3 regions of the Pseudoalteromonas sp. Z9A4 genome follow, and region 1 is predicted to be linked to each of the others. Evidence: riboswitches for the same ligand, from Rfam matches in the RefSeq annotation. Region 1 holds a riboswitch; each other region holds the start of a gene.
The links. A riboswitch is a leader RNA that binds a small molecule or an ion and turns the genes downstream of it on or off. The one in region 1 is predicted to bind cyclic di-GMP.
Positions count from the first base shown of each region.

Region 2: it holds a riboswitch for cyclic di-GMP, as region 1 does, so the genes downstream of both, GQR54_RS14870 (chitin-binding protein) here and GQR54_RS00390 (hypothetical protein) in region 1, are expected to answer to the same signal.
Region 3: it holds a riboswitch for cyclic di-GMP, as region 1 does, so the genes downstream of both, GQR54_RS15270 (OmpA family protein) here and GQR54_RS00390 (hypothetical protein) in region 1, are expected to answer to the same signal.

Region 1 covers NZ_WTLA01000001.1:92,156-96,941, forward strand. Annotated here, with positions in the region: gene GQR54_RS00380 (O-antigen ligase family protein) at 1-23, shown strand, start outside; gene GQR54_RS00385 (oligosaccharide flippase family protein) at 267-1,670, shown strand; gene GQR54_RS00390 (hypothetical protein) at 1,678-2,805, opposite strand; cyclic di-GMP riboswitch class I at 2,906-3,004, opposite strand; gene GQR54_RS00400 (acyltransferase) at 4,704-4,786, shown strand, end outside.
Region 2 covers NZ_WTLA01000022.1:51,309-56,094, reverse strand. Annotated here, with positions in the region: gene GQR54_RS14895 (hypothetical protein) at 1-115, shown strand, start outside; gene GQR54_RS14890 (glutathione peroxidase) at 234-731, opposite strand; gene GQR54_RS14885 (AzlD domain-containing protein) at 805-1,104, opposite strand; gene GQR54_RS14880 (AzlC family ABC transporter permease) at 1,101-1,805, opposite strand; gene GQR54_RS14875 (cytochrome b/b6 domain-containing protein) at 1,913-2,569, shown strand; cyclic di-GMP riboswitch class I at 2,658-2,730, shown strand; gene GQR54_RS14870 (chitin-binding protein) at 2,827-3,390, shown strand; gene GQR54_RS14865 (S9 family peptidase) at 3,532-4,786, shown strand, end outside.
Region 3 covers NZ_WTLA01000023.1:48,741-53,526, forward strand. Annotated here, with positions in the region: gene GQR54_RS15265 (sigma-54 dependent transcriptional regulator) at 1-522, opposite strand, end outside; gene GQR54_RS15270 (OmpA family protein) at 543-1,421, opposite strand; cyclic di-GMP riboswitch class I at 1,523-1,604, opposite strand; gene flhA (flagellar biosynthesis protein FlhA) at 1,771-3,846, opposite strand; gene flhB (flagellar biosynthesis protein FlhB) at 3,863-4,786, opposite strand, start outside.

The DNA of each region.
Region 1 (4,786 bases):
CGAAAAAGCTATGTACTAGTTAGTTCGTAAAAAGTTACTTTAGTGTTGATATGGTGTTTGTTAGACATTTAATCTTGATTGTTACTCTATTAAATAATCAAATTGGATTAAGTGTTATAATATATGTCTTCTGCACATAAATTTGACAAATTAGTTTGGTGGAAAGTATTTATTTTTGTTTTACGTATATTGATAAATTTAGTTGTTGTTTATATTAACTAAAGCTTATTAATATTATTTATTTTCCCTATTCTTAAGGATAACAATTGAAAGGTTTACTGTGGGTTTTTTTTGAGAAGGTAGGAGTAACTCTTTTTTCTTTAGTTGCAACTTTTTGGTATGCAAATTTATTAGGGCCTACTGGTTTTGGTATGTCAATTATTATACTTTCGTCATCTTTATTTATATCAACAATAATAGAAAATTTGCAGCAGTACCCGTTAATCGCCGCAAATGAAAATATAGATAACACATTTAAAACTAGCGCAATTGGTTGGTTGCTGTTATCTCTATTAATATCTACATTACTCTATGTTGTTTTATATATAATATACGGTTCTGGTTGGTGGATTCTTATTTTACTTTCAGTCAGTTACATTCCAATTTCATCTATTTCTAGGGTATATATTGCTGATTTAATCATTAAACAAAAATATAAACAGCTTGCTTTAAGGGCTTTTTGGGGTAAAGCTGCAGGAGTTGGCGTTGGGTTATTATCAGCGTATGCAGGCCATGTTGAACTCGCAATAATATTACAAAGCTTCGTTGCTGCATTTATTGCTTTATTAGTTATGTTTTTTTCTCATAAAGATTTATTTAAAAGTGATAGTCACTTCAGTTTTTCATTATTTACTAATTTGATAAAAGAAGGAATTCCATCTGGTGTAGCGATTGTAGAGCAAAATGCAAAGAATCATGGTCTAATTATCTTTTTGGGTGCATTTATAGGTCCACAGATATCAGGTGTTTATGCCCTTGCAATTCGGTTTGTTGATATACCACGCAGTCTCATAGGTATAGGCTTTATTACATGGGCAACAGGCAAGTTTCATTCAGTAAAAAGTGAGTCTAGTGCTTTGCTAAACACTTTTAATACGGCTTTTTTATATTCGACAACAGTCTTAGTTCCTTGTTACATAGGCCTAGCTGTAGTGGCAAAGCCTTTAATATTAGAGTTCTTTGGTATTGATTGGCTCGGAGCTTATGAAATTATAATCGGGTTGGCAGTGTATCAATGTATCACGTCTTTATATTTGTACTTACCCCCATTACAAGTTTTATTTAAGACAACATATGAAACACTATTTGTAAATATAGCTTCTACCATGCTTATCTTACTTTCGGTCGTTTTCCTTTCTGATTTAACAGGTAAGTACTCGCCTTTAATTGGAATGTACCTTTCATTGTTATTTATAATACCTAAGTTTAATTATGCGCTTTGCAAAATTTTAGATATTAAAATTGGCTCCGTTTTGAAAGTAATAACAGGGTGTTTAATTTCTGCTGTAGGGATGTGTTTATTCGTAATATATATTCAGATTAATATGAATGTTGAGAATTTATATATACTAATTTTTATAGGTCTTTTTAGCTATAGCTTTATATATATAACTCTTTATTTAGCTAATATTATTGATAGAAAAATACTAGTTAACATAAAGAGTTTATAAACTAAATTCATTCACACTCAGATAATTGATGAGGCTGGAATGTAAGATCTCCATAATATGAAAATTTTGAGCTTTTAAAATCAACCGTTGCGTCATCAATGTCATAATTTCTTATGTCACATAAATGAGTATCTTCATTAATTTTAAAAGTAGAGTTAACGAATGTCACTTGCGCGTTAATTGCTTGTATAGCTGAACTATTAGCAGAGCTTATATAACAGTCAGTGCAGGTAAAATTATTATTCCATAGCTTGAAATTGTACCTTGCTTCTTTACCTGATGTAGAAGTGATATTTTCTAATGTAACATTCTCACCTTTTATATCTAAATCTGCATCTTTGCTATTTGATATAACAGTATTTTTTATTACTATGTTGCTAGTACCAGTATTAATCATTATACCGTCACCTTGTTGATAGCTACCACAGTTTTCAATACCACCAATATTATTAGCTATTGAAACTTTATCAATTAGAATATCTTTTGCTAAGCCTGCTATACTTATACCAGAAATATAACACGATCTTTCTAAGTCTCGAGATGATGTCAGACCATCAAATACAGAGTTGGTAATGCTGATGTTACTCGTGTTTGTTCCATTGATCCGTATGCCAGCTTTGTAATAACCTAAGCTTGTTAAATTATTAATTGAAATATCTGATATTACCTTAGTTGCATTGTAATCAATTTCTACGCAGCTCATAGTATTGTTTGCTGTTATATCTTCTAGAGTAATATTATTAACATTGTTGCTTTTAATTCTGAAACAGTGGCGAGTGTTTAGAAATGATATATTTTTAAATGTGATATTGCTTCTAGCTATTACAATTCCGGAGTTACTGCCTGAGTAATAGTTGAAATTACTCGTGAATGTAGCTCTTTGTGAACCTACCACTTCAACAGGGTGATCACCGTTACTTAAATAAAGTGCATCAGTTTGTTTATATAGACCTGGCTGCAATTCAACTTTATCAATAAGTGGATCGGCTAATAAATTATTTAACTGGTTGATTGATGCTGGGGAGGTTTCAGAATAGCCATTGCCGCTTCCTACTGTACTAATATAAGCAGTTTGGGCCTGTGAAACGAAGCTTGTTAAAAGAAATACGGAATTAATGAGAATAAATTTTTTCATTTTTATTACCTTGTTTAATTTGAAACTATTCGGTTAAATTTAAAGAATGAATAGGTAAACCAAGGTAATAACTAACAGCGAAACTGTTAGGTCTTATCTTCGCGGTAACCCCGCTACCATCATGAGTGATTAATTAAACACTCATATTAGGCCGGAAGCTTTGCGTCCTTGATTTTCACCAAGTTTGCCCTTTTCACTATGAGTTTTAATTATATCGGAAATGCGAATAAAGACAATGGTATAATTATTATTATGAACGTTTAATTAACAGTTCTTGTTTTAACACGATGATTTATCAGATATTAAAATATTGATAATTTTTAAGTATGTATTTAATGTAATTGTGGTGAATAATACTTTATTTTTAATTTAAACATGAGGTTACATGTGCTATCCTCTATTTCTATTTTTGAGCGTGTCGTCCAATTTAAATGTAAGTATAAGAACTTTCACATTGTAGGCTTGATAATTATTTTCTAACAATACTTAATAGCACTAATTGATGTTTTATTGTTATTAAATGCAATTAGCAATAGATTTTGTATTTGTTTTAGGTAATTGCCCGTTTTTATACACAGTATTGGTTTGACAATAATTAATAGGCGCAATCGGTTGAATCTCAGTTCTTCAAAAGTTTAATGTATGCTGAAACTTCAGTTTTTAAGGGATTTAATCTTTGTTTCTAAGGTTTTATATCAAGGATGTTATTTATATGAATACTTCAGTATTCCCAGAAAAAGAGAAAAGTATACATAGGCTACACGGAATTGATTTTTGTAGGGCCGTATTTATGATACTCGGCTTGTTTTACCATACGGCATTAATATACAACGATGGCTATGTATGGAGGGTATCCTCAACCGAGAGTTCGGTGGTCTTCAATTACATATCCGATTTTATTCATGCATTCAGAATGGAAGCGTTTTACATCATTTCAGGGTTTTTTTACTTTCTGGTTTTCACTAAAAAAAGTACCAATTTCCTGAATGAGAGGCTGTTAAGAATAATGCCTCCTTTGATTTTTTGTGGGCTCTTAATAAACCCAATAATGAATTACTTCAGTGACCAACGAGTTTATAACTGGGGGGAACTAATTTACTTTACGGATGGACAATGGTTGGGCCATCTGTGGTTTCTTGGTAATTTAATGGCATATTTTATTTTGACGTATCCTATATGTTCTTTTATCTTAAAAACAAATGAATTAAGTAAAAAGAAAATATTAATTTGTTTCTATTTTTTGATTCCATTTTTAAGTCTTTGTTCTCTTGCTTTTTCAAAAATAATGCTTTTAGATAATTTTGTTTTTTTTACATTTGATTCATTGTTTTACTATTATTTTTATTTTTTATTTGGGTGTGTGTGTTACAAAAATAGAGATGTATTCATTAGTATACTGAACTATAAAACAGCTTTTTATTCGGCTTTAATTTACTTTGTAATTTACCTCTTAATTAACTTTGACTATTTTTCTTTTTTGAAATCAGATTACATTAAGGGTATAACTAAATTATCTAGTGGTTTTCTAGTTTTAACTTTAATAGCAATAACTTACAATTTAGGTGTTAATGGTTCAAAATTAACGCGTAAGTTTTCTGATTCCAGTTACACAATATATTTACTACACCAACCATTGATAGTTATTATTTATTTTTTCTTTTTCGATGACTTTCACTTTCCGTTATTTTTAGAGTATGTATTAATAATATTATTAACGTTCCTAATTTCATTCTCGATACATCACTGGTTTTTAGTAAAAAACTCAACTTTACTTTTCTTGTTTAATGGTGTTTTAAAAAAGAAAACTTGATGCACTTAGAGTGACTTTATGGAAATAGGTTATCGCAATTGTAAATTTAAATATTATTTAAAAATAACTTTTATGAGATAGTAAACAAATGATTAAGCTACTACATTTATACAGAAAAATAACAAGCAAGTTACACATTATATTTTTTGGACGAATTTCACTTTTGAGAAA
Region 2 (4,786 bases), on a different contig from region 1:
TAATCAACACGATAAGAACAAGCAAAAGGTTAAAAAGAAGTTGGAAGACTACCTTGAGCAAAAACGCTTGCGTAAAAATCTAGGCGAAGACGATTTAAGCGATTACACCGATTAAATTTCACTAGTATAAATAAAATACCAATTAATATTGAGAGTTTAAATGTGCAGTTATGCGTATGTTTAAGTTTCAATAGTATTGGCAATAAAGAGGCCTTGCGCCTCTTTATTACTTTTCAAAGCGTACTTTTAGCCTGTGCTAATGCTTTTTGAATTGTAAGTTCTAGCTTTTCGGGTTTAGTAAAAGGTGCATAACGTTTAATTTGTGTACCATCTGCGGCAATTAAAAATTTAGTAAAATTCCACTTTATTTTACGTGTTAAAAAACCAGGTAAAGCCGATTTTAAATAACGAAATACAGGATGTGCATGCTCACCGTTTACATCTACTTTGGCCGCCATTAAAAAGCTCACACCAAAATTAATTAAGCACCCTTGCTCTATTTGTGTTGCGTCTCCGGGTTCTTGTTGACCAAATTGATTGCACGGAAATCCCAGAATAACTAAACCTTGGCTGGCATACTTATTGTGCAAAGCTTGCAGCGACTCGTATTGGTAGGTAAATCCACATTTACTTGCGGTATTAACAATAAGCACAACCTTCCCTTCAAAATCATTAAAGTTGATCGGTTGACCCTGTAAGCTTGTTGCGCTTAATTGATGAAATTCGTGCATATTGGCGTCTTTTTTATTGTTGTTAGCCGCATTTTAACCTGAGTGCAGTATTTCATAAAGTATAAAGATCGCACTAATTTAAAATTAGAAATAGCCCCATACCGGCAAGCGTAGTGTAATAAATATTATGTGTTTTGTAGGCAACAATAATGGCGACTATTGCTGCGCTTAAATAAGGGTTTTGCCAGTTTAAGTTAATGCCATCTTCATTCAAAAACACGATAGGCACCCAAATTGCTGTAAGCACTGCCGGTGCACTAAAGCTTAAAAATTGCTGCATTTTAGGGCCTACTTTAAACGGCAAAGCACGGTGTAAAAATAAATAACGCGTAAAAAATGTAATGCATGCCATGAGTAAAATAGTCGTCATCATGGCGTTACTTCCTTTTTAGTGGTTAGTCTTGCTGTGCTGTAACCTGCGGCCATTGCCAGCAGCGCTGAGCAAACAAGCCATAACTCAAATCCTGTGCTTTTTAAAAGCGTTGCGCTAATGCCTGCTACAATTACCGTAACGAGTGAGGCCAAATTTTTAATGCCCGGAATAACCAAAGCTATAAACGTGGCAGCAATGGCAAAGTCGAGCCCTAAATTAGTTAAGTCGGGCAGCATTGTGCCTGCTACAATGCCAATTAACGTCCAAATATTCCATGCAATATAAAAGCTAAAACCAGCGCTCAATGCGTATATTAAACGTGTTTTTGTTCTGTATGCTTTTCTATGGTGAGAAAACGCAAACAGCTCGTCGGTTAAAACAAAGCTCACCGGTAAGCGCCAACGCATAGGTTGATCAATGACCTTATGACGCACAGCTAAACCGTATAAAAAGTGCCGAGAGCTAATAATAAATGTTGTGAATAAAATTGTGAGCAATGGTGTGTTGCCCGCCATAAGTTCAATCGCAACAAGCTGTGCAGAGCCTGCAAAGACTAATAACGACATTGCTTGGGTTTCTAGTGCACTAAAGCCATTTTGAATCGCTAAAGAACCACATAAAATACCCCAAGGAACAACGGCTAAACACAGAGGTAGCATATCTAAAAAGCCTTTTAAAATAGCTTTTTTAACTGGTTGCATGATATTTACTCGCACGGCTTGTAGAATGGCTCATAAGGATACCTTAATATTATGATGTTAAAGTAGTTAACGAATTAGATAATACTGTTTTTTTAAGGATAGGCGCAATGACGACGTTAAAAGTGTGGGATGGGTTTATTAGATGCTTTCATTGGTTTTTGGTTGTAAGTATTGCAGTGCTTTATTTTAGTATTGAAGAGGGCATGATTGAGCTTCATTTTGTTGCTGGCTTTTTTACTTTAGCACTTATAGTAACACGTTTAATTTGGGGTGTTATTGGTAGTAAAACCGCGAGATTAAGTGGGTTACTGCACTCTCCTAGAGCTATTTTAAAGGCGCTAAAAACACCAAGCGAATCGTTAGGCCATTCAGCACCCGGTAGCTGTATGGTGATAGTGTTTTTTATATTGATCATAACGCAACTTGTAAGTGGCTTAATGAGCAGTGATGGTATTTTAACTGACGGGCCGCTTGCTCAATATGTGTCTAGCGATACGATTGATTTTGCCAATTGGCTACATGAGCTGAATTTTGACATTTTACTTTATGCTATTGGCTTGCATGTATTAGCTATTATTGTTTATAGAATAAAAGGCAAACCGCTGGTTAAGGCGATGATCACAGGCTTAAAAGAGTTAAAAGCGGATGACTCTGAGGCTAAAGTAACAAAAGCGTCTTGGCCTGCGTGGTTAATATTTATATCTTTATTGGTGTTGCTGGTATTTACGTGGGCGAAAGAACCTTTAACTTATTTATTTAGTTAAAAACACATTAAACCAACCTTAAAGGGTTGGTTTTTGTTTTTGGTTACATTCTTTTGTTTGATTGTTATGCGAGGCCGAATTATAATCGCCGCATTGCTGGCAAACTAGCCGAAAGGTTAGGATGCAAAGTTTCCAAAAGCTATGGTAGCGGGACTACTGCATAACGTGTTGTTATGTATCACTTGCCCTCAGTGTATTTTTTGTGTATCCATAGTGTATGGATAAGATTTTGTAACTCTTAAGGTGTTGCCGTGTTTATGCATACGTCGTTGGCCTGTGGAAAGTGGTCAACAATAGGTTGCTTAAATCATCATACCCAATTGTTTATTGGCGATGTGGTGAGTGTAACCTTTTATGACATGCAAGGAGAGCTAGCTAGTTTATCATTTGATTACAAAATCACCTCGCTTGAACAAGGTGAACCTCACGCATGGCCACGTTTAGTTGCCGAGCATATTAACGTGCATGTACCCCTTGTTAGCGCAGGTAAAATGACCGAACAAGGTTTAATTGTTGCCTATAGAAACAATGAAGTTTTTGCTTTGCAAAGCAGTGGTATATGTAAAGCGCATGTCGATTTTCATTGTATTGCAAAATGCGATGAGCGTGTTGTTAATAACCTTGATACTTATGATTACGTGTACCCTGAAAATTGTGAAAACTATAATGCGGGTACAAAGGTATTGCAGCCAAAAACAGGGCATGTTTATCAATGTAGGCCTTGGCCATTTAATGAGTTTTGCCGCGCGAGTGACGATAAAAAGTTTATGTTCGAGCCCGGTGTAGGACAAAGTTGGGCTATGGCTTGGCAGCAAATATAAAGCTCAAGTGAATTATCTTCCCAAAGGTATAGCGGTTTTAGTAATGAAGCGTTTACCGTTTTAGCCCATCCAACTATTGGATGGGCTTTTTTATTTTTATGATAAACTGCAAATCACATTATTTTTTTAATTGGTTTTGTTGTGTCTCGTCCTGACTACTCTTTAAGTTTATTACCTAATTTCCCGATTGCTAAACTGCAAGCCCATACATTAAGTACCCACAATAAAATACGTACCGATAATTACTATTGGATGCGCGATGACGATCGCCAAGATGAGCAAGTACTTGCGCATTTACATGCTGAAAATGCGTACTGCGATGAACAGTTAGCTGCTATGAAGCCACTACAAAATACACTTTTTGAAGAGTTAAAAGCACGCATTGTAAAAGATGATAATTCGGTACCCGTTAAAGACGGGAAATACTGGTATCACTCAGAAGTTCGTGGTGATGATGAATACTCGCGTCATTATAGAAGTACAAGCATAAAGGCTGATAATAAAGAGCTTTTACTTGATGTGAATGTATTAGCTGAAGGATTTGAGTTTTTTGAGCTAGGAGAGGTCGCACTAAGCCCATGCGAGCAGCTTATGGCTTACTCTGAAGATACTGAAGGTCGTCGTATTTATAATGTTCGCTTTAAAAGCTTAACGACCGGTGAAATGCTACCTGATGTACTTGAAAATACAGAAGGGCAGGTTGTTTGGGCTAACGACAATAAAACTGTTTTTTATGTAAAAAAAGATTTAAAAACGCTACTAGGATACCAAGTATTTAGGCATGAGCTTGGCAGCGAGCAAAGCCAAGATGTAATGGTTTACGAAGAGCAAGACAGCAGCTTTTTTATGGGGCTTGGTAAAAGTCGCGACGAAGGCTTAATTATTATTGATTTAGCATCGACAGAGACCAACGATACATGGGTGCTTGATGCTAATAAGCCCACTGACGAATTTAAAGCATTAATGCCGCGTGAAGATGGCCACGAGTTTGACGTAGATAAGCTAGGTGACACATTTTATATTGTGACTAACTGGCAAGCTAAAAACTTTAGATTAATGACAGCAACAAACGAAACGATTGCTGATAAAACACAATGGTTTGAGCATACAGCTCACAGAGAAAATGTACTGCTTGAAGGTGTAGAGTTATTTAATGACTTTTTGGTATTGAGTGAACGCGAGCAAGGGCAAGCTCGATTCGTAGTTGTTAATAGGCAAGGGAATCGTATGGCACTTGAGTTTGCCGATCCTTGTTATTATGCTGCAATAGCAATGAACCCAGAGCCAGACACACGGACTGCGCGTATTTATTACTCAAGTTTAACAACACCAGGCTCTTTATATGATGTTGATTTAGCAACTGGCGAAAAAACACTGCTTAAACAGCAAAAAGTAC
Region 3 (4,786 bases), on a different contig from region 1:
TTCAGAAGCTTTATGAATGAAATGAGCTAACTTTTCCTTACCCGTGCCTGATTCCCCGCTAATTAACACACTTGCTGATGTTTGTGCAGCCCGGTTAGCTAAGCGCAAAACTTGCTGTGACTTAGTCGATACAGCAATTAAATCTTCAACGCCGTTCTTCATTGAATTAGCATTACGAATAGTATTTTTTAGCTGTTGCTCAAAAAAAGGCTTTAATAAATAATCAACTGCGCCACCAATATTTATAGTCTTTGACGCAATTTGACTCTGCGAAGAATCAACAAGTGAGACTACTTGAGTAATCGGACACGTTTTGCGGATAAGCTTAATTAATTCAACTAATTCAATGTTTTTAATATCCGCATCAACAAAAATAAGCTCTGGTTTAATACTAATACAATGGCTTACTGCTTCAGCAATAGAATTGGTATGCAAAAATTTGAAGTTTTCAGATATAACTATTTCTATAAACTCAATATCCGGCTGCTGTTCACTTATCCATAAAAGGTACTTTTGGCTCATTTTATCCCCTACAAAACACATTAATTTGAATGTCGAAACAAACGAATCAAAACACGACGATTGGACGCTAGTCCTTTTTCTGAATTTTCGACAATAGGATAACGTTGACCATGAGCTCGCACTTCTAACATACCTTTAGGCAAACCAAATTCGACTAATCTTGAAGCTACATCATCTGCCCTTTCTTTCGAAAGCAGACGATTTGCTAAAGGAGAACCTACATTATCAGTGTGCCCATCAACCATGACTTTAGTTACACCTTTATCTAGCGAAACATAACGGACAAGATCTTTCAAAAAGTCTAAATCGTCCTGTTGATAAACCGTACGTTTACCTGTTTTAAAGTGAATTTCATGATCTCTTGCCTGCTTCCATGACAAAGGAGATAGATTAGTTAAACAATGTTGATATTGCTTAATAACATCACTACTGAAAATGTTTGTAAATGTCAGGCGTAATTGTTCATCTCCAAAACCTATAATACTATCAAGCCAACCACCTTGTTTTATTACTCTTAGTAAGGTGCTTTCATTAATATCAAATGTAGCTGTATTATTTGCAATATCCGAAGTGAATAAATTAAGTTGCGGAGGGGAAATACTTTTCGACTGCCAATCAGCTTTCTTAGAGTGGACTTGAACATCAGTTACAGTTTTATCTGGTATTAGCCATTTAAGAACTAATTTTTGGGGTTCTGCAGGAACGCGAATAATTTCTAACGATGCGTAGCTGTCAAAATTTTGACTCAACCGACAAGAAAAAGAACTTTCTTGTGTAGACCATAAACCTTTTTCATAAGCTTGAGTAAAAACCTGTTCTTTTGCTGTTGCATCATTAATTGTAAAAATTAAAAACAGACAACAAACTAAAAGTTTAATTGATGTGAAAATATAACTCATGAGTATTCCATACAACCTTGAATAGACCAACTAGGTCCTATTTAATATAAACAGCGAAATGTATAAAAATACATTTATAGTATTAAACGATGTCGCTAAGTTAATGTAGCCTCACGATCTTAGTTATCCCTTAGACTGGTAGCTTTGCGTCCTACACTTTCGTGAAGCTTGCCATTTAATTTACTTTAACTTTACTTTTATTACTTTTATTTTTTAAAAAGTGATAATTCACAACATGAAAAGTAACCCATATGGACTACTTTATTTTCAAGGTTATAGTTAATTAGAACCAAATGCAACTATAATTGCATTTAGTTCATCACTTATTCAGCATAACTAATAAACGAGATTAACCTAATGACCCGAGAACATTAACTCTCACAAAGTCTGGAATTTCGTTATAAGAAAGAACAACTAAGCCACCTTTTGTAAAACTCTTTGCATACCGAGCAAGCAAAGGCCTCAACTGAGGAATAACGATTAAAACGGGAGTCACCCCCCTTGTTTTCATGTCATCAACAAGTAAGGGCATCATCCGTTGAAATTGCCCTAATAAATTAGGATCAACAGGAAAGCTATCTAATGCCACTTTTCCTGCCTGCATCGCTTGATCTAGTGAACTTTGCATTGTACTTTCAAGCTTTTCATCAAGACTGTAAGCGGCAAGCTCTTCTTTATTACCCATCACCTGTTTTACTAATACATTTTGTAATGCGCAACGAACATCAGAAACCAATAAAATAGGGTCTTTTGTTACTTCAACACTATCAATTAAAGTTCCTGCTATAGTTACAATGTCTTTGATACTAATATGTTCTCGCAGTAATAACCGAATAACTTTCAGCTGTAAGTTAGTCGATAATGATTTTTCAAAAGTTTCAGCCAGACTAGGTGAAATTTCTTTCAATCTATCATTTAATCTCTGAACATCTTCGTAACTAAACAGCTCATCTAAGTGTTCTTTAATAATCTTACCAGTATGAGTAGCAATTACCGTACCAAGATCTACAACTGAATAACCCATATTTAAAGCTTTAGCTTTGCTATCGTCTTTAATCCAAACTGCTTCTAGTCCGTAAGCCGGATCGGTTGTAATTTCTCCGTCTAGAGTTCCATAAACATCTCCGGTGTTTAAAGCGAGTAGTTCTTTGGCATTTAAAAAACCGTTTGCAACGGGAACGCCTGTTAGATTAACTTTATATTCTTGAGGATTTAGCTTTAAATTATCTTTAATTCGGATTTCAGGTAATAAAAACCCTAATTGCTCTGACAGGTTTTTTCTTACACCTCGCAGAGTTTTAACCAGTTCCTCGCCTTTATTTTTATCAGCTAAATAAACAAGCCTGAACCCTAACTCCACTGACAATTTATCGACATGAGAAATATCTCCCCACTCTAAGCTAGCTTGCTGCTCACTTAAAATAGAGTCAGTTATTTGTTCAGCTTCGAGCAGATCTGTTGTGGGGAGTGACCTTTGTAATCGCCAAGAAACGTAGAGTAAGGGAATTGCAAAACCCAAAAACGCCACAGTAGGCATGCCTGGTACAATGCCCAGGACTACCATAATTAAAGCTGCGGTAAAAATAACTCGTGGAGATGCAAGCAGTTGTTTACCAACTGTTTCACTCATATCCCCTTCATCGTTCATTCGCGTAACAATGATAGCCGCCGCTACAGCAAGTAAAAGTGAAGGAATTTGTGCTACAAGGCCATCACCAATAGTAAGTAATGCAAAGCGCTGAAAAGCTTCAGCTAAACTAAGACCATGCTGGAATGCACCAATAGAAACACCACCCAGTAAATTAATTACTAGGATGATTAAGCCTGCAATAGCATCTCCTCGAACAAACTTTGACGCACCATCCATAGATCCGTAAAAATCGGCCTCTTGGGCAATTGTTGCTCGTCTTTCTTTTGCTTGCTCTGGACCTATTAAACCTGCATTTAAATCTGCATCTATTGCCATTTGTTTACCTGGCATTGCATCTAATGTAAAGCGAGCTGCAACTTCAGATATTCGTTCTCCACCTTTTGTTATTACTACAAAGTTAATTACCATTAATATAATAAAAACAACAATACCAACAACATAATTGCCACCTATTACAACTTCACCAAAAGCTTGAATAACCCGGCCAGCTACGTCAGAACCTTCATGTCCATGTAATAACACAACTCGAGTTGAGGCTATGTTTAAGGTTAGCCTCATTAGGGTGGCAACAAGTAAAATAGTAGGGAATACAGAGAAATCTAATGGTTTCTTTGAGGATACGGCTACCAGAAGAACAATAACTGATAGAACAATATTGAATGTAAATAATGCATCTAATAGCCATGCTGGCAATGGTAAAATAACCATTGATAGTATAGCCAAAAGTATTAAAGGAATGGCTGTATAAGGCCGAGTAAAACTGCGCCAGTTCAAATTAAGACTCCAACATCTAAGATTTTTGTAAATTTTTAGGGATTTTTAATTCAGGTAATGGGGCCGGAGGCTGCCCACGACCTTGCTTATAAGCCTTTAGCTGCATAACATAAGTTAAAACGTACGCTACAGCTGTATATAAACCATTTGGAACTTCTTGGTCAATTCTGGTAGAAAAATATATCGCCCGAGCAAGAGCCGGAAGCTCTATGATTTCTTTATTATTTTGACGTCCTACCTCTCTAATGCGTAATGCCATTTCATCAACTCCTTTTGCAACAACATAAGGAGCTTTAGCTGCTCCTTCACTATATTTAATTGCAACAGCATAATGAGTTGGATTAGTAACAATCACATCGGCAGTAGGAACTCGTTCTTCAATTTTTCGATTTGCTTGCTGATATTGAATTTGTCTTATTTTGTTTTTAATTTCTGGACTACCATCAGAAGACTTCCTCTCTTCTTTTACTTCTTGATGCGTCATTTTTATTTTTTTAGAGATTTGATGTTGCTGAAAAGGAACATCAATTACGGCAATAAATAACAATAATGTCACTGTAACCATTAATGACAAAAAGAGTAATTCAATACCTTGTCCTATAGCGACTTTAATGTCTAAGCTTTGCAAAAACATTAGTTGCCCCCATAGTTTGGTTAAAAATACATATAAACAAATCGCTAATAAGCTGATTTTTAGAATAGATTTAACCAGTTCTACTAATGACTGTGTCCCAAACATTTTACCTAAACCTTTTAACGGGTTTAGCTTACTAAACTTAGGGGATACTGATTTCATTGAAAAAACGAAGCCGCCCGGCAAAATCCCTGTAATCCACATAGCTAAAAATAATAAAAACAAAAATGGTGTTAAAGTTGAGATCATATCCATTACAGCCCTACCCATGGCAATAGGCATCATTTTAGTATTATTTATAATATT